Regions from separate parts of the Streptomyces sediminimaris genome, predicted to be linked through region 4. Evidence: riboswitches for the same ligand, from Rfam matches in the RefSeq annotation. Region 4 holds a riboswitch; each other region holds the start of a gene.
The links. Region 4 has a riboswitch for cyclic di-AMP ahead of ACJ9NR_RS18740 (M23 family metallopeptidase). Riboswitches for the same ligand answer to the same signal wherever they lie in the genome.
Positions count from the first base shown of each region.

Region 1 (4,201 bases), 1.1 Mb from region 4:
CGTACTGGGCGTGGTTGGTGTCCTGGTACTCGTCGACCAGGACGTGCCGGAAGCGGCGGCGGTAGTGCTCGGCGACGTCCGGGAAGGCGCGCAGCAGGTTGACGGTCGTCATGATCAGGTCGTCGAAGTCGAGGGCGTTCGCCTCGCGCAGCCGTGACTGGTACATGGCGTAGGCCTGCGCGAGGGTCTTCTCGAAGCCGTCGGCGGCCTGGCCCGCGAAGTCCTCCTCGTCGATCAGCTCGTTCTTCAGGTTGCTGATCTTGGCGCTGAAGGACTTCGGCGGATACCGCTTGGGGTCGAGGTCCAGGTCGCGGCAGACCAGGGCCATCAGGCGCTTGGAGTCGGCGGCGTCGTAGATCGAGAACGACGACGTGAAGCCGAGCTTCTTCGACTCCCGGCGCAGGATGCGCACGCACGCGCTGTGGAAGGTCATCACCCACATCGCGTTCGCGCGCGGGCCGACGAGCTGCTCGACGCGCTCCCTCATCTCACCCGCGGCCTTGTTGGTGAAGGTGATCGCGAGGATCTGGCCCGGGTGGACGTGCCGCTCGGCGAGCAGGTGGGCGATGCGGTGGGTGAGCACACGGGTCTTGCCCGAGCCGGCGCCTGCCACGATGAGCAGCGGGGTGCCGGAGTGGACGACGGCCGCGCGCTGGTTCTCGTTCAGCCCGTCCAGCAGGGCGGCCGGGTCGAGCACCGGGCGCGGGGCGCCGTCACGGTAGTGGGTGTCCCGGTCCGGCGGCACGTCGAACTTCCCACCGAACAGATCGTCCGGAACCGGCTCCGGTCCGTGATCGTCCTCGGGCGGCGGCGGGGGCCCCTCCTCGTGCCCGCGAGGGGCCTGGAGGTCCGCCAGGAAGCTGTCGTCAAAGAGGCTGCTCATCGCCCTCCGAGTCTAGGGCGCCGCACTGACAGCCCGCCGCCGCCCCGCGAACTTCGCCGAAACGGGGGCGTCCCTCCTCGTCACGAGGCCCCGGCTCCGGCCCCGACCCCGGCTCTGGCTCCGGCTCCGGCTCCGGCTCCGGCGTCACGAACCCCAGACCGGGCCCCAGCCTCTCGTCACGAGGACCAGACCCGGCCCCGATCCCGGCCCCAGCGCAACGAGGGCCCAGCCCCGGCCTCAGCCCCAGCGCCACGAGGGCCCAGCCCCGGCCTCAGCCCCAGCGCCACGAGGGCCCAGCCCCGGCCTCAGCCCCAGCGCCACGAGGGCCCAGCCCCGACCCCAACCGTGGTGACCGAACAGCCGCGAATCCACGCAGACCGCACCACGCCCGACCGCACCGCTCGGCGCCTTGACCAAAGGTCACGAAAATGTATCGGGCATATCGAACATCAACCTTCACAGCGGCCACACGAGTTGGCTACGGTTCCGGGCGGGCCGTACGACCCCCACCGGCGAACGTCGCCGGGCCGCGCGGCCTCCGCCGAGTCCGGTGCGCCACCGCGCGCCCGGAGCCGGGGACCCACCGTTCCCGGGGTGAATCGGTCCGACCCCGCACGGGAGCGGACCGTAGGGCAAGCCTTCCGAACCACCCGCCCGAACCCGACAGCTAACCCGGTAGGCGGAACGTGGAAGGAGTCGCCTCCCTTGGCGTCGCACCGCAAGTCGCGCCCCTCAGCCTCGCGCGTCACAGGCATACGCACCCCCGCTCTCGCCACGGCCGCCCTCACCTCCGTGGCCCTGCTCTCCCAGTCGGCCAACGCCGCCCCCGTGACCGACGGCAGGCCGAGCCTCGAGGAAGTCGAGAAGAAGGTCGACGACCTCTACCGCCAGGCGGAATCGGCCACCGAGAAGTACAACGCGGCCAAGGAGAAGACCACGACGCAGCGCAAGCGCGTCGACACCCTCCTCGACGACGTCGCCAAGCGCGCCCAGAAGCTCAACGAGGAGCGGGAGCGGCTCGGCACCTTCGCCGCGGCCCAGTACCGCACCGGCGCCGCCGCACCCGACACGGCGACCTTCCTGCTCGCCGACTCCCCGCAGGACTACTTCGACCAGACGCAGCTGATGGGCCGGCTGACCGCCCGGCAGAAGTCCGCGGTGGACGACTACTTCACCGAGCAGTCCGCGACGATGAAGAAGCGCCAGGAGGCGTCCAAGGACCTCCGGACGCTCACTGACACGCAGAGCGACCTGCGGACGGCCAAGGCCACCGTGCAGAAGAAGCTCTCCGACGCGCGCGAGCTGCTGTCGAAGCTGACCGCCGAGGAGAAGGCGCGGCTCGCGGCGATCCAGCGGAAGAAGGAGGAGGAGGCCGCGCGCAAGGCTGCTGAGCTGGCCAGGCAGCAGGCCGCCGCGCAGAAGGCCAAGGAGGAGGCCGCGGCGGCGAGCAGTTCCTCGTCCGGCTCCACCGCCGGCTCTTCCACCGACTCGGGTTCCACCTCCACCGGCGACTCCGCGTACGCCACCAAGGCGGCGAAGGCGCTCGCCTTCGCCCGCGCGCAGATCGGCAAGCCGTACGTCTGGGGTGCCACCGGCCCCGACTCCTACGACTGCTCCGGCCTCACCCAGGCCGCCTGGAAGGCCGCCGGTGTCAGCCTGCCGCGCACCACCTATGACCAGGTCGACGCGGGCACCACGGTCTCCCTCGCCGACGCCCAGCCGGGCGACCTGATCTTCTTCTACGACGACATCAGCCACGTCGGCATCTACATCGGCAACGGCATGATGATCCACGCGCCGAAGCCGGGCGCGTACGTCCGCGAGGAGTCGATCTACTACGCCGGTTCGTCGATCATCCACAGCGTGGTGCGCCCGGCCTGATGAGGCAGGTGCGGGGCGCTCCCCGCCCGCCGCGAAGTACCTCGTATGTGCTGCCGCGCCGGTGCCGCGCCCGTGCCGTGCCTGTGCCGCGGCACTGAGCGGTGGAGCGCTTAGCATCGAGCCCATGTCCGGCCCCAGCTCCTTCCGCGCCTGGTGGGCGCGGCGCCCCCCGGCGGCCGGAGCCGCCGTGATGGCGACCGGCATCGTGTCGGTCGGCCTGCGTATGACGGGGCAGGAGGTGCTGTCGTGGATCACCCTGGTCCTGGCGAGCGCCGTCTGGGCGGGGCTGGCGGCGAACTTCGGCATGAGTCTGGTGCGGGGCCGGGAGCGGTGGTGGGCGGACGCGCGGCAGCCGCCGTCGCTGACCGCCGTCGCGGCGACCACCGTGCTCGGCACCCGGTTCAGCCTCCTCGGCCGGCCGGTCCTGGCCGAGGCCCTGCTCGCGTCGGCGGCCGTGCTGTGGCCGGTGCTGATCGTCGAGGTCGTACGGAACTGCCGGCGCCGTATGCCGGGTTCGGTGTTCCTGTGCTGCGTGGCCACGCAGGGGCTCGCGGTGCTCGGCGCCACGCTCGCCGGGGCCGGGGCGACCGCGTGGCTCGCGCACGCCGCCCTCGTGCTGTTCGGGCTCGGCCTCGTCCTCTACGGCTTCGCGCTGTCCCGTTTCGAGCTGCGGCAGGTGGCCGAGGGGCAGGGCGACCACTGGGTGGCGGGCGGCGCGCTCGCCATCTCGGCGCTCGCCGGATCGAAACTCCTCGCCGCTGACAGCGCGCGCCTGTACCTGTGGAACGACGACGACCGCGGCGTCCTGCGCACGGTCACCGCCGCCCTGCTCGTGCTCGACCTGGCCTGGTACGCCGTACTCCTCGTCGCCGAGGCGGCCCGGCCCCGGCTGCGCTACGACGCGCGCCGCTGGTCGACCGTGTTCCCGCTGGGGATGACGGCGGTGGCGGTGCTGTCCGCCACCACCTCCCTCGGTGCCCCGTGGCTGAGGGGACCCGGGCAGGTGCTGCTCTGGATCGCGGTGGCGGTGTGGGCGGCCGTCGCCGCGGGGGCCGTGGCGGACGCCCGCGCCGGCCTCAGGTCCACAGCACCGCGATGAAGATGTTCGCCGTGGTGAGCAGGCCCACGAGCCCGAACAGGCCCTTGTCCACCTGCTCGTCGTCCCGCTTCACGTAGACCAGGCCGAGGATCACGACCAGCAGGGCCAGCTTGATACCGATCTTGACGTTGTTGACGTGATGATCGTCGGCCTGGTTGAGGCCGACCAGCACCGCTCCGGTGACCAGCATCGTCAGCGCCCCGTGCAGCATGCCGGGGACGAAGCGGGCCGTGCCCTGCCCCATCGCCTTCATCTGGGTGAGGAAGCCACCCAGCAGCGCGGCGATGCCGATGATGTGCAGGGCGACGAAGAGATGGATGAGTACGTCCATGGGGCTG
Region 1 covers NZ_JBJWOT010000001.1:5,186,689-5,190,889, reverse strand. Annotated here, with positions in the region: gene pcrA (DNA helicase PcrA) at 1-883, opposite strand, end outside; cyclic di-AMP (ydaO/yuaA leader) riboswitch at 1,413-1,580, shown strand; gene ACJ9NR_RS24270 (C40 family peptidase) at 1,589-2,764, shown strand; gene ACJ9NR_RS24265 (tellurite resistance/C4-dicarboxylate transporter family protein) at 2,889-3,863, shown strand; gene ACJ9NR_RS24260 (hypothetical protein) at 3,841-4,194, opposite strand.
Region 1: linked by a shared signal. The riboswitch ahead of ACJ9NR_RS24270 (C40 family peptidase) and the one ahead of ACJ9NR_RS18740 (M23 family metallopeptidase) in region 4 are both predicted to bind cyclic di-AMP.

Region 2 (4,201 bases), 3.0 Mb from region 4:
TGTGGATCGAGGGCTGGGCGGCGGCGCTGCGCGAGCCGGCGCTGCGGGAGGTCACGCGCGACCTGGACAAGCAGTGGAAGGCGGCGCTCGCCGAGGTGATCGCCGAAGGGGCGGCCGGGGGCGAGTTCCGCTGCCCGGACCCGCACGGCGCGGCCCTGCGCCTGACGGCCCTGCTCGACGGGCTCGCCGTGCAGATGACGTCGTACGGCGGCGCGATCTCCCGCGCGCGGGCGCAGGAGTGGGTGGACGACGCGCTGGCACGTGAACTGGGCATGGAGCGGGCGGCGTTGACGGCGTCCGGGCACTGAGCCCCCGCCCGGGGCGGGGGCCCACGTCCGGCGGACCCGGAGGCCTCAGGCGACCGAGGAGATCCGCATCCTGATGTCGTCCGGGGACAGCGTGCCCTTCGCCGTCACGTGATCGCCGGAGGACTCGCCGCGCAGCCGCCGGCCGATCCAGGGCACCAGGTACTCGCGCGCCCACTGCACGTCGTCCCGGCGGATCTCCAGGGCGCCGCGCGGCGGCAGCGGCGGCCAGGGCTGGTCCGGGTCGGCCGGGATGTCGAGACCGAGGACCTGCCCGGCGCGCAGCGCGACGCGCGTGTGCCCTTCGGGTGAGAGGTGGAGCCGGTCGCCGTCCCAGGCCCGGCGGTCCTGCACGGTCTTGAGGGACCACAGGTCGAGCACCGGGCAGCCGTAGCGGTCCGCGATGGCCCGGACATGACCGTTGTAGGTGGCGATCTTGCCGCGCAGGCGCTGGAGCACGGGAACGCCGCGGGTGTCGAACCCGGTCGTCACCATGACCGTTCCCGCGGCCTCGGTGAGCCGGGCGACGGCCCGCTCGAAACGCTCGGCGACCTCGTCGGGGTCGGTGCCCGGCCGGATGATGTCGTTGCCGCCCGCGCAGAAGGAGACCAGGTCCGGCTCGAGGGCGATCGCCTGCGGCACCTGGTCCGCCACGATCTGGTCGAGCAGCTTCCCGCGCACCGCCAGGTTCGTGTAGCCGAAGTCGCCCTCGGGCCGCCGGTCCGCGAGGAGCACGGCGAAACGGTCGGCCCAGCCGACGTACGCCCCGTCGGGGCCGGGATCGCCGACGCCCTCGGTGAAGCTGTCCCCCACCGCGACGTACGACCCGATCACTGCTCTGCTGTCACTCTTCGAATCGTCTGCCACGTCGACCGATGATCCACCTTTGAATGTGACCTACGCGACCGTAAGAAAGCGCCGGAAGGGCTTGACGGGCGGTGAGATAAGACACTTCTAAAGTGTTCGCCAAGCTCGGAATAACCGTCCGGACCGCACTGTTGCCTTCTCAACTGCCCTGTCTGTGCGCGGAGTCCGTGCGCGGACATACCGAAGGCCGGACCCGGGGATCGAGGTCCGGCCTTCGGCAGCGTGTCAGGAGAGGTGGCAGGGGGGGTCAGCCGACGGTGACGCCCTTCGAGCGGAGGTAGGCGACCGGGTCCACGTCGGAGCCGTAGTACGGCGTGGTGCGGATCTCGAAGTGCAGGTGCGGGCCGGTCACGTTGCCGGTCGCACCGGAGAGGCCTAGCTGCTGGCCGGCGGTCACGGCCTGGCCGGCCGAGACGGATATCCGGGACAGGTGGCCGTACTGGGCGTAGTGGCCGTCGGCGAGCCTGATGACGACCTGGTTGCCGTACGCGCCGCCCCACCCGGCGGAGACCACCGTGCCGGTGCCGACCGCCCTGACGGTGGTGCCGGTCGGGACCACGAAGTCGACGCCGGTGTGGTAGCCGCTGGACCACATGCTGCCGGCCACCTTGTAGCCGGTGCCGATGGCGGAGCTGTTCACCGGGAGGGTGAAGCCGCTGCCGGTGGTCTCGGACGCCTGCGTGGCGGTGGTCTTCCTGCCGGCCGGCTTCTTGGCGGACGGCTTCTTGGCGGAGGCCTTCGGAGCCGTGGAGGACCGGGCGGCGCTCGGCGCGGCCTTCTTGCCGAGCGTGAGCTTCAGGCCGGGGTGGATCAACGACGGGTCGTCACCGACGGCCCGGCGGTTGTCCGAGTAGAGCTTCTTCCAGCCGCCGTCCACATGCTGCTCGCCGGCGATCTTCGAGAGACAGTCACCGGCGCGCACCGAATAGGTGCGAACGCCGTTGCCGGCCACGGCATTCTTCTTCTCCGTGGCCTTTTTCCCGGCGCTCGGAAGGGACTGGACGGCCTTTTGGGAAACCGACTGGGAAACGGAGTCCGCGGTGGCGGCGTGGGCGCCGGTGGCCCCCATCAGCGGGAGTGCGAGCGCGGCGCCACCGGTTCCGGCGACGGCCATGGTGCGGGTGAAGCGCAGGGACTTCGGACGGCGGTGCTTACCCTTCGCGGGCATGACGAATTCCTCTCCGGCGCCTACGAGGTGAGCTGTCGGGTGCGGGCTGGAGATGCCCGGCCGCGCGTTCGACGCGGCTTTACCCCTAGCCGTTCCGGAGACCGGAACAGGCGGTGATTCCTGTGGGTCCCCCGCTCCTGCCGTTCACGGGTGAGTTGTGCGGGCACCGGACGGCGGCAGGATTGGGCGTCCGTCCGGATCGGTGGTGAACGTAGGCGACGAGGACGCAAAGGGACAAGTGACGGTTCCCCGTGAAAGCGATTCTGTTGATCCTTGAGGGGAAACCGTGGTGACCCAGCGTTATTCGAAGGCTGTCTTCGCAGGCGAATTCCCTTGTCCGGCGCGTCCATTACGTGAACATGACGGACCACGTTCGGTCACGGATATGACGCTCCTCACGCACCGCGCCGCCAGGAGGCCCTATTTACGAGCGAGTTGGAGCGAAAAGACCAATACGGACACACCGCTCACACGCGGCGCAGACGGACGACGGCCGCGTCGAGATCGCCGCGCAGCCCGGTGCGCAGTCCGTGGTGGAGCAGTACGGCACCTCTGTGGATTTCACCCGTTTCAAGGCATTCGTACGAAGCGGCCGGATCGAGACCCCTGAGCCGCAGCGCGGGCACGGGTTCGCCGTGGCTCTGCGCCTGCAGCCAGGCCAGGACGACCGCCTCGTCCCCGCGTACGTACTGCACCGCGCTCAGCCCGCCCGCGGGCGGCCGCAGCCGGTAGAGGTCCCCCTGCTGCACCAGGGGGCGGATCTCCTTGTAGAGGGCCACCCACTCCCCCGCCTCGGCCAGCTCCTCCTCGCTCCAGCGGGTGAGGTCGCCGCCGACGCCGAGCACTCCGGCCATGGAGCTGACGAACCGGAAGCGCAGCGAGCTGACGCGGCCGTTGAGCTGGGTGTTGGGGCTGTCGGTGACCCAGGCCGCCATCACGCGCGCGGGGTGGATCTGGCTGAAGCCGTGCTGGATGGCGAGCCGGTCGAGCGGGTCGGTGTTGTCGGAGGTCCACACCTGGTCCGTACGGCCCATGATCCCGAGGTCGATCCGGCCGCCGCCGCCCGAGCACGACTCGAAGGCGACACCCGGGTGGGCCGCGCGCAGCCGGTCCAACAGGCCGTACAGGGCGTGGACATGGTCGGTCCACAGCCGCTGCGGGTAGGGCTCGCCGGGCCAGCCCGCATCGGTGAAGCAGCGGTTGAAGTCCCACTTCACGTAGTCGATCGGGGCGCTGGACAGCAGCGCGTCGAGCTGCTGCCACAGGTGGTCCTGGACATCCTCGCGGGCCAGGTTCAGTACGAGCTGATTGCGGAACTCCGTCCGCTTTCGTCCCGGCTGGAACTGGACCCAGTCCGGATGCTCGCGGTAGAGGTCGCTGTCCGGGTTGACCATCTCGGGCTCCACCCAGATGCCGAACTGCATGCCGAGGGCGTGCACGTACTCCGCGAGGGGCCTGAGCCCCTTCGGGAAGCGGTCCGGGTTGGGCGACCAGTCGCCGAGCCCGGCCCGGTCGCTGGTGCGCCGGCCGAACCAGCCGTCGTCGACGACGAACAGCTCGACGCCGATCGCGGCGGCCCGCCGGGCGAGCACCGACTGCTGCTCCTCGGAGATGTCGAACTCCGTGGCCTCCCAGGAGTTGAACAGCACCGGCCGGTCCCGCTGCGCGTCCGGGATCACGTACGCGCGCTGGTAGGCGTGCCAGGCACGGCTCGCCCCGCCGAAGCCGCCCTCGCTCCACAGGCCCGCGAAGACGGGCGTGGTCCAGGACTGCCCCGCCTCCAGGCGCAGCAGCCCGGAGTCGTCGTATCCCGAGCCGCCGGTGATCTGCACGCGTGCGTCGGGCAGCTGCGCCACCGCGA
Region 2 covers NZ_JBJWOT010000001.1:7,051,963-7,056,163, reverse strand. Annotated here, with positions in the region: gene ACJ9NR_RS32295 (TetR/AcrR family transcriptional regulator) at 1-308, shown strand, start outside; gene ACJ9NR_RS32290 (SGNH/GDSL hydrolase family protein) at 354-1,139, opposite strand; gene ACJ9NR_RS32285 (M23 family metallopeptidase) at 1,420-2,340, opposite strand; cyclic di-AMP (ydaO/yuaA leader) riboswitch at 2,345-2,512, opposite strand; gene ACJ9NR_RS32280 (alpha-galactosidase) at 2,808-4,201, opposite strand, start outside.
Region 2: linked by a shared signal. The riboswitch ahead of ACJ9NR_RS32285 (M23 family metallopeptidase) and the one ahead of ACJ9NR_RS18740 (M23 family metallopeptidase) in region 4 are both predicted to bind cyclic di-AMP.

Region 3 (4,201 bases), 3.0 Mb from region 4:
CCCGTGGGCCGCTGCGCCAGCGCGTGGAAGAAGATCACGCCGAAGGCGGCCACGAACGCCAGCGTCAGCCCGGACAGCCCGCGCCGCACGAGCTGCCGCACCGGATCGACCACGATGCCGTACCACTCGCCGCGCACCGTGCGCCCGACGAAGGACGCCGACCGCCACAGGGCGGCGCGCAACCGCTCACGTCCCCGGCGGCCGGGCGGAGCGGCCGGTGGTCCGTCGGCGCGCGGTGCGTCGGCGTGCGGCTCGTCCGCGCGAGGCCCGTCGGCGTACGGCTGATCGGTGAGCGGCTCACCGGCAAGCGGCTCGTCGCTGAGCGGCTCCTCCTCGGTGCCGCTCTCACGGCGCTCCCCCATGCGAAGCAAGACTCCCCCTGAGAGGGTGAAGGTGACCCGTACAGCACAGGGGCCACGCCACCCCGCCCGAGGGCTACGCCCGGCGGCGGGGCTTCCTGCGCTTGGCGCCCTTGGAGACGTCGGATTTGCCCCCGAGGTTGCGCGCCGTCGTTTTCGCGCCGGTGGAAGCGCGCCTGTCACCGGCCCGCGCGCCGGTCCTGCCCTTCGGCTCCGGCGCCGCGGCCTTGCGGCCCCGGGAGCTGTTGACCGTGCGCCCGCGGACGATGCCGATGAAGTCCTCGACCAGGTCCGTCGTCGCCTCCTCGGGCCACGCCAGGGCGACACTCGACTGAGGAGCGTCCACGACCGGCCGGTACACCAGGTCCCTGCGGTGGTGCAGGCGCGCCAGCGACTGCGGGACCACCAGCAGGCCCACTCCGGCCGCGACGAGTTCGACGGCGTCCTCCGTGGTGGCGGGACGCTCGACGGCGGGCCGGCCCGGCGGCCGGTCCCAGCCGAGGACGTCGTCCAGCGGGTGGAGGAGGACCTCTTCGGCGAGGTCGTCCACGCTCACCTCGTCCACCGCTGTGATCACGTGATCCCTGGGGATCACGACGACCGTCGTCTCCGTGTAGAGCGGGATGGCGCTGAAGTACGTACGGTCGACCGGCAGCCGCAGGAGTCCGGCGTCGGCGCCGCCGGCACGCAGCAGGCCGGGCGCCTCGGCGGCCGGTACGGCGAGGAGGGCCAGCGGGACGCCGGGCAGGCGCTCGTTCCAGATCCGCACCCACTTCGCGGGCGTCGCCCCCGGGACGTACGCGAGCCGGAACGTGGGAGATGCCTGCGAGCCTGTCACGCCGCAAGGCTACCGGCCCGGGGCGGTGCCGGGTCACCGGCCGTGACCGGTCCCGGGCCGGCGGCCCCGGTCGGGGCCGTCGTGTCCGCTCGATACCCTGACCCCATGACGTCGCACCAGAGCACCCAGACGATGAAGCCCGCGACCGCGGCGAAGAAGCTGGGTGTGTACCTCGAGGCCACCCCCGCCGAGTTCCGGGAGGGTGCCGTCTCGCGGGCCGAGCTCGACCGGTTGCAGGCCGATCCGCCCGCGTGGCTGCGCGAGCTGCGGGCCGACGGTCCGCACCCCCGTCCGGTGGTCGCGGCGAAGCTGGGCGTCTCCATCGCGGGCCTCGCGCGCGGCGGCGTCACCGAGGCGCTCACCACCGAGCAGATCGAGGCCCTGAAGCAGGAGCAGCCCGAGTGGCTGCTGAGGGAGCGCGCGACCCAGGCCGAGGTCCGCAAGGAGGCGGCCCGGATCAAGCAGCGGAACGCGGAGCGCGCGGCGCGGAGCGGGTCCGGCCGCTCCTGACCACCGCCCACCGCCCGGCCCACCGCCCGGCCCCGTGCCCGCCCGCCGGTCCGCCGGCGACGGTCGGTCGCCGTCCGGAGCCGCTGTGTACGGGCGCCCGGCACCTGACGGGACGTCACGACGAAGGTCACAGAAGCGTATCGGACATTCCGCCCCTCAACCTTCACACGAGCCGCACAAGTTGGCTAGTTTGGCGGCAGGCCGCACGAGTTCTTCCGGCGCCCCGCCGGGACGTGCGGCCTCCGCCGAGTCCGGTGCGCCCCCGTGGCAGCCGGAGCCGGGGACCCGACCGAACGATGGGGTGAATCGGCCCGACCGCCCGTCCGGGCAAGGGCCGTAGGGCATGCCTTCCGGATCGACCGCCCGAACCCGACAGCTGACTCGGTAGGCGGAGCACGGAAGGAGTACGGCTCCCATGGCGCCGGAACGATCGTCGCGCTCCCAAGGCTCCGGCCTTCCCGGAATGCGCAACTCCGCTCTCGCCACCGCTGCCCTCACCTCGGTGGCCCTGTTCTCACAGACGGCCGACGCCGCCGCGACGGCGGTGGACGCGGCCCCGAGCAGCGAGGACGTCCGGCAGCGGGTGAGCAGCCTGTACGACCGGGCCGAGAGCGACACCGGCCTGCACAACATCACCCGGGCGCAGTCCGCCTCCCGGGGCCGGGCCCCGGGAGGCGGGGGCCGGACCTCGGACCCCGATCTGGACAACCTCGCCCGGCAGTGGTTCCAGGGGGCGCGTTCGTCCCTGGGCCCGACGGCCCCGGCGATCCTCCCCGCCGACCGGCTGCCGGCCCAGCGCACCGCGGCCCGTCCGAAGGGGCCGGAACGGGCCTCCGGGACGGCGGGCCACGGCGCCGCCCGTGAGCTGGAGGCGGCCGCCCGGCCCGCCCTCGAACTTCCTGCCGGAGGGACCCGGCAGCGTCCCGCGGCGGAGCTGACGGCCGGCCCGACGGCCGCGCTGCCCGCTGTGCCGGCCCAGCGTCAGCAGACCGCGGCCCCGCCCGCGGAGGCGCCGGAGCCCGGGCAGGTGGTGCTGCGCCGCTCCAAGCAGGAGAACCAGCGCAAGATCGCGGCGGCCAGCGACCTGCTGTACCGGCACACCGCCCGGCAGACGTCCGCGGCCCCGCTCGCGGCCGCCCAGCCCCAGGCCCTCACCACGTGGCAGCCCCCGGCGGAGCAGTCCCAGCGCGCGGCGGAGGAGGCGTGGCGGCTGCGGCAGCCGAGCGTCCTCGACACGGGCGTACCCGCCCTCGGCCACTGGGGCGCGCAGCAGCCGGACGTCCCCGGCACCGCGATCCCCGCCGGTGAGGACTGGCGCACGCGGCAGCCGGCCCTGCTCGACACCGGCGCACCCGCCGCCGGGAACTGGGGCGCGCAGCAGCCGGACCTCCCCGGCACCGCGATCCCCGCCGGTGAGGACTGGCGCACGCGGCAGCCGGCCCTGCTCGACACCGGCGCCTCCGACGCCGGGAACTGGGGCGCGCGGCAGCCGGGCGTCGCCGAGACGGGTGTGTCCGCGGCCGAGGAGGCGTGGCGGATGCGGCTGCGGGAGCCCAGTGTCCTGGACACAGGGGTGCCGGCCGTCGAGGACTGGCGCATGCGGCAGCCGAGCGGCCTCGACACGGGCGTACCCGCCCTCGGCCACTGGGGCGCGCGGCAGCCGAGCGTCCTCGACACCGGCGTCCCGGCCGTCGAGGCGCCCGTCGGAACCCAGGCCGACCGGGCCGTCGCCTTCGCCCGCGCGCAGATCGGCAGGCCGTGTCTGTGGGGTGCGGTCGGGCCGGAGTCGTACGACAACGCGGGTCTCACCCAGGCGGCGTGGAAGGCCGCCGGGGTCGCACTGCCGCGCAGCACCTCCGAGCAAGCGGGCACCGGCACGGTGATCCCGCTCGCCGAGTCCCGCCCCGGCGACCTGATCTTCTTCCACGACAACTTCAGCCATGTCGGGCTGTACACGGGCAACGGCATGATGGTCCACGCGCCCGGTCCCGGCTCGGTCATCCGTGAGGAGTCGATCCACAACGCCGGTGAGGCGGCCGTACGGATCGCCGTGCGCCCCGCGTAAGGCGTGCTGCGGGCCGCCGGCCCCCCGCTCCGGCGGCCCGCACGGTGATCGGGCCCGAGATCATCGCGGCGGCCCGGTTGAAGTCTCGGACGGCGTGGGGTATCGCCGGTATGGGCAGAACTGCGTACGCGGCGGACGAGCGGAGAGAACGTGGGACAGGCGCGGGGCTCGGCACACGAGCGCATGCTGTCGGTGGCCGTCGCCGCGCTCAACGAGAGCGAGCCCGAGCGGCTCTGGCCGCTGCTGGCGAGCGCGCTGCCGGGCGTGTGCGGCGGCGAGACCCTGGTCTACAAGCTCGACGACTGGAGCGAGAGCGAGGGCACGGTGGGCATGCCGCCGGCCCTGGCCACGGTGTTCGACGGGCTCGCGGAGGAGGATCTGGGCCTGCTGCGCGCGGGGTACCCGTTCGCCCGGCACTATGCGGCGGGG
Region 3 covers NZ_JBJWOT010000001.1:1,043,216-1,047,416, forward strand. Annotated here, with positions in the region: gene ACJ9NR_RS04820 (hypothetical protein) at 1-182, opposite strand, end outside; gene ACJ9NR_RS04825 (LysR family substrate-binding domain-containing protein) at 436-1,197, opposite strand; gene ACJ9NR_RS04830 (DUF5997 family protein) at 1,303-1,707, shown strand; cyclic di-AMP (ydaO/yuaA leader) riboswitch at 1,941-2,114, shown strand; gene ACJ9NR_RS04835 (C40 family peptidase) at 2,123-3,772, shown strand; gene ACJ9NR_RS04840 (helix-turn-helix transcriptional regulator) at 3,956-4,201, shown strand, end outside.
Region 3: linked by a shared signal. The riboswitch ahead of ACJ9NR_RS04835 (C40 family peptidase) and the one ahead of ACJ9NR_RS18740 (M23 family metallopeptidase) in region 4 are both predicted to bind cyclic di-AMP.

Region 4 (4,201 bases):
ACCGAGAACATCCTCTATCTGGGCACCGCCTTCGGCACCGACCAGCTCACCGGGGAACGCGGCATCGCCTCCGTCACCGCCGCGACGTTCTTCGTCCGCGTCATCATGTCGCCGTTCGCCCACCCGCTCTTCACCGTCCTGACCGGCATCGGCTTCGGCCTCGCCGCGCTCTCGCCGGAGCGCCGGCGTCTGCGGCGGGTCCTGGTCCCGCTCTCCGGCCTGCTGCTCGCGATGGCCATGCACGCGATCTGGAACGGCTCGTCGACCTTCGGCGAGTACGGGTTCTTCGCCGTCTACGCCGCCTTCATGGTCCCGGCGTTCGGCCTGCTGACCTGGCTGGTGATCTGGACGCGCCAGCGCGAACTGCGCACCGTGCGCGAGGAACTGCCCGCCTACGCCGTCGCCGGCTGGCTCTCCCCCGCCGAACCCTACGTCCTCGGCTCGATGCGGGCCCGCCGGCTGGCCCGCGACTACGCCGCCCACCACGGCGGCCGGCCCGCGGCACGCCAGGTCACCCAGTACGAGGCGTACGCGACCTCACTGGCCTTCCTGCGGCACCGGGGCCGGCGCGGCCGGGCCGGGGAGGACTTCGTCGTCAGGGAACGGGAGTTGCTGTTCGAGCTGTGGCGGCGGCGTGACGTGGCACGTCCGGCGCTGGACTACGCCGCGCGTGCCACGGCGCCCGCGGCACCGGCGGTCGCGCCGCCATGGCCGGCGTACGGGACCTACGGCGCGTACGGCGCGTACGGGACGTACGGGTACCCGGCGACGCCGTACACCGCGTACAAGCCGTACACCGCGTACAAGCCGTACACCCCGTACAACCCGTACCAGTCCTGAGAGCCGGCGCCGGGTCGGGCCGGGCCGGGCCGGGCCGGGGCGACCCCGGTCACCGGGGCGCCGTGGGTCCGTCCTCGGACAGTGGCCTGGCTCAGGGGTTGAGGCCCTTGCCGCGCAGCCAGGTCATCGGGTCGACGGCCTGGGCCTGGCCGTTCGGGTGGACCTCGAGGTGGAGGTGGGGCCCGGTCACGTTGCCCGTGGCGCCGACCCGTCCGATGACCTCGCCCGTGCTGACCTTCTGGCCCACGCTCACGCTGATCGACGACTGGTGGCAGAACCACAGCTCCGTGCCGTCGTCGAGGGTCAGGACCGTGCGGTAGCCGTAGGAGCCGGCCCAGCCGGCCTGGGTGACGGTGCCGCTGTGGACGGCCTTGATGAGCGTGCCCGTGGGAGCGGCGAAGTCGAGGCCCGTGTGGTAGCCGGAGGACCACATGGAGCCGGCCTGCCCGAAGGTGCCGGTGATCGTGTAGGACACGACCGGAAGGCGGTACTCCTTGGCCAGTTCGGCCAGCCGCGCGGCCTCGGCGGCCTTCTTGGCGGCGGCCTCGGCCTTCTCCTTGGCGGCGGCGGCCTTGGCCGCGGCGTCCTTCTCCGCCTTGGCGGCGGCGGCCTCGGCCTGCCGCGCGATGGCGGCCTCGGTGACGGTCTGGGCCTTGCTGTCCACCTGGACCTGCTGGCTCTCGGCCTGCGCCATGATGCGGTCGCGCAGCGCCTCACCGGCGTCCTGGGCGCCCTGCTCGGTCTCCTCGGTGGTCACTCCGACGGTGCTGAGCGCGGTGGCCGAGCCCTTGGCGGCGTCGGAGGAGCCGCCGAACATGTGGCCGACGGAGCCCAGGTCGGGCATGGAGATGGAGACCGGCGGCTTGCCGGTGTTCGCGCTGGCCATGCCGCCCGCGCCGACGGCCGCTATGACGCCGACACCGAGAACCGTGGAGCTGCGGGCGAGCCCGCCGCCACGCTGCTTGGCGACACGGTGCCGGCCGCGAACGGGACGGAGGGACTCCTCGGTGGGGTTCCACTCCTCCCACGGACCCTCCTCGGAGGGACCGGCGAAGCCGAAGGGCTCGGTGCTCGGCACGAACGGTGCTGCCGGGGCAGGCGGGTTGGACGCCACGTGGGCGCGCTCCTTTCCTTCCTTCTCGCCTACCGGGTTAGCTGACGGGTTCGGAGCAGGAAGGTCTCCTACGCGCGTACAGCAGCCGTGGCTTCACGGCGGCATCCACGCGATTCACCCCTGGGTGGTGGTTCCCCGGTTCCCTTGCGGGATTCGGCGCGTGCGCACGGAGCCGCCTCTTGTGACGGCTGGGACGACCGCGCTGCGTTATCGAACGTTAATAGACCCGGGGTACCGATTCCAAGCCGTTCCGCTTGATCATTAACGCTTCTTGGCCCGGACGTAGGGACCAAGAGCGGCAGAAAACGGGCGAGTTGACCTCGCCTCGATCGCTCCGCCCGCCCTGACGGTGTGTCAGTCGTTATGCGGAAAGCGGTCGCCCGGTCACCACACGTCACGGCCTCACGTGACGGCCCCACAGGACGGCCTCACGGGACAGCCTCACGGGACGCCGTTGCGGACAGGAGGCCCCGGGAAACGCTCAGGGCCGAAATCCGTTTCCGGACTTCGGCCCTGAGCCTTGAGTAGCGGGGACAGGATTTGAACCTGCGACCTCTGGGTTATGAGCCCAGCGAGCTACCGAGCTGCTCCACCCCGCGTCGGTGTGTCATCAGCATACGCCATCCGCGGGGCCGTCCACGCCACGGCTCAGAAGCCCGGCAGATGACGGTTCGGCGCCTCGGCCCGCTCCCGGTGCTCTTCGAGTACGACCACCTCGACGCCGCGCGCCGCCAGCAGGCCGCTGCCGTCCGCGCCCGCGACGAAGGTGTCCGGCTCCCGCCACGCCGTGACCACCCGCCGTACGCCCGCGTCGAGGATCAGCCGGGCGCAGGGCTTCGGCCGGGACGCCCGGCGGGTACAGGGCTCCAGGCTGGTGTAGACCGTGGCCGACGCCAGCCTCGGATCGGCCGGGCCGAGCTTGGCCAGGGCCGCCTCCTCGGCGTGCACGACGGGGTCGCCGCCCTCACGGGAGTGGCCGCGGGCGAGTTCCGTGCCGTCGGCGGCGACGATCACCGCGCCCACGCTGAAGGCCGTACGGGAGGGCGGGCACAGGGCCGCGAGCTCGCAGGCGAGGGCCAGCCAGTGGTGGTCGGCGGCGGTGGGCAGCGGGCCGGCGCCGGGGGCGGTGGGCTCGTAGCGCATGAGGACGACGTCCTCGATCCGCCGCGTCTCCGTCAGACGCAGACGCCCGCCCTGGTAGGCGCCGGGGCCGAAGAGGCGGGGCGCTTCCGGGTCGCCGACGAAGAGGGGGGCGAGGACGAGCTGGAGCTCGTCGGCGAGGCCCTGCTGCAGGAGCTGGGTGTGGATCGTGCCGCCGCCCTCGACCATCAGGCGTCGCACGCCCCGTTCGTCGTGCAGGTGCGCGAGGAGCCCGCGCCAGTCGAGGCCGGGGCCGAGCGCGACGACGCCGGCGGCGAGGCCGAGCGCGCGGGCGCGTTCGGCGCCCTTGTCGGTCGTGTACAGGAGCCTGTCGCCGCCGGTGTGCCAGAAAACGGCGTCCGGATCCAGCTCGCCGGAGCCGCTGACGGTCACCTTGAGCGGGTACTCCGACCGCCCCGCCGCGACCCGGGCGGCCCGGCGCCTGGGCGAGTTGACCAGCAGCCGCGGGTTGTCGGCGCGGATGGTCCCGGCGCCGACGAGGATCGCGTCGACCGACGCCCGCACCTCGTCCACACGCTCGAAGTCGGCCGGTCCGGAGAGCAGCAGGCGTTCGGGACCGGTGTCGTCGAGGTAGCCGTCGAGGGAGACGGCGGCGGACAGCAGGACGTAGGGGTACGGCATCGGACGCGCGCTCACTCTCGGCGACGGGCGGGGCAGGCCGGGCGGGCGGACCCGGCGGGCAGACGGTATCGGGCGGGCGGGTGACTTGGTTCAAGTTTTAAGCAAAACTACACTGGCGGCATGACGACTCGCTGGCTCACCTCCGAGGAGCAGCGCGCCTGGCGCGCGTACCTCGCCGCGGCGCACCTCCTGGAGGACGCGATCGACCGGCAGCTCCAGCAGGACGCCGGCATGCCGCACCTGTACTACTCCATCCTGGCCAACCTCTCCGAGGCGCCCGAGCGGCGGCTCAGGATGACCGACCTCGCCGGGAGGACGAAGATCACCCGGAGCCGGCTGACGTACGCCGTGTCCCGGCTGGAGAAGGACGGGCTGGTCCGGCGCGAGAACTGCAAGTGGGACAAGCGGGGCAGCATCGCCGCGCTCACCGACGAGGGTATGGCGGTGCTGGAGCGCGCGGCGCCC
Region 4 covers NZ_JBJWOT010000001.1:4,060,857-4,065,057, forward strand. Annotated here, with positions in the region: gene ACJ9NR_RS18735 (PrsW family intramembrane metalloprotease) at 1-840, shown strand, start outside; gene ACJ9NR_RS18740 (M23 family metallopeptidase) at 932-1,954, opposite strand; cyclic di-AMP (ydaO/yuaA leader) riboswitch at 1,967-2,123, opposite strand; tRNA gene ACJ9NR_RS18745 (tRNA-Met) at 2,480-2,553, opposite strand; gene ACJ9NR_RS18750 (dihydrofolate reductase family protein) at 2,603-3,736, opposite strand; gene ACJ9NR_RS18755 (MarR family winged helix-turn-helix transcriptional regulator) at 3,857-4,201, shown strand, end outside.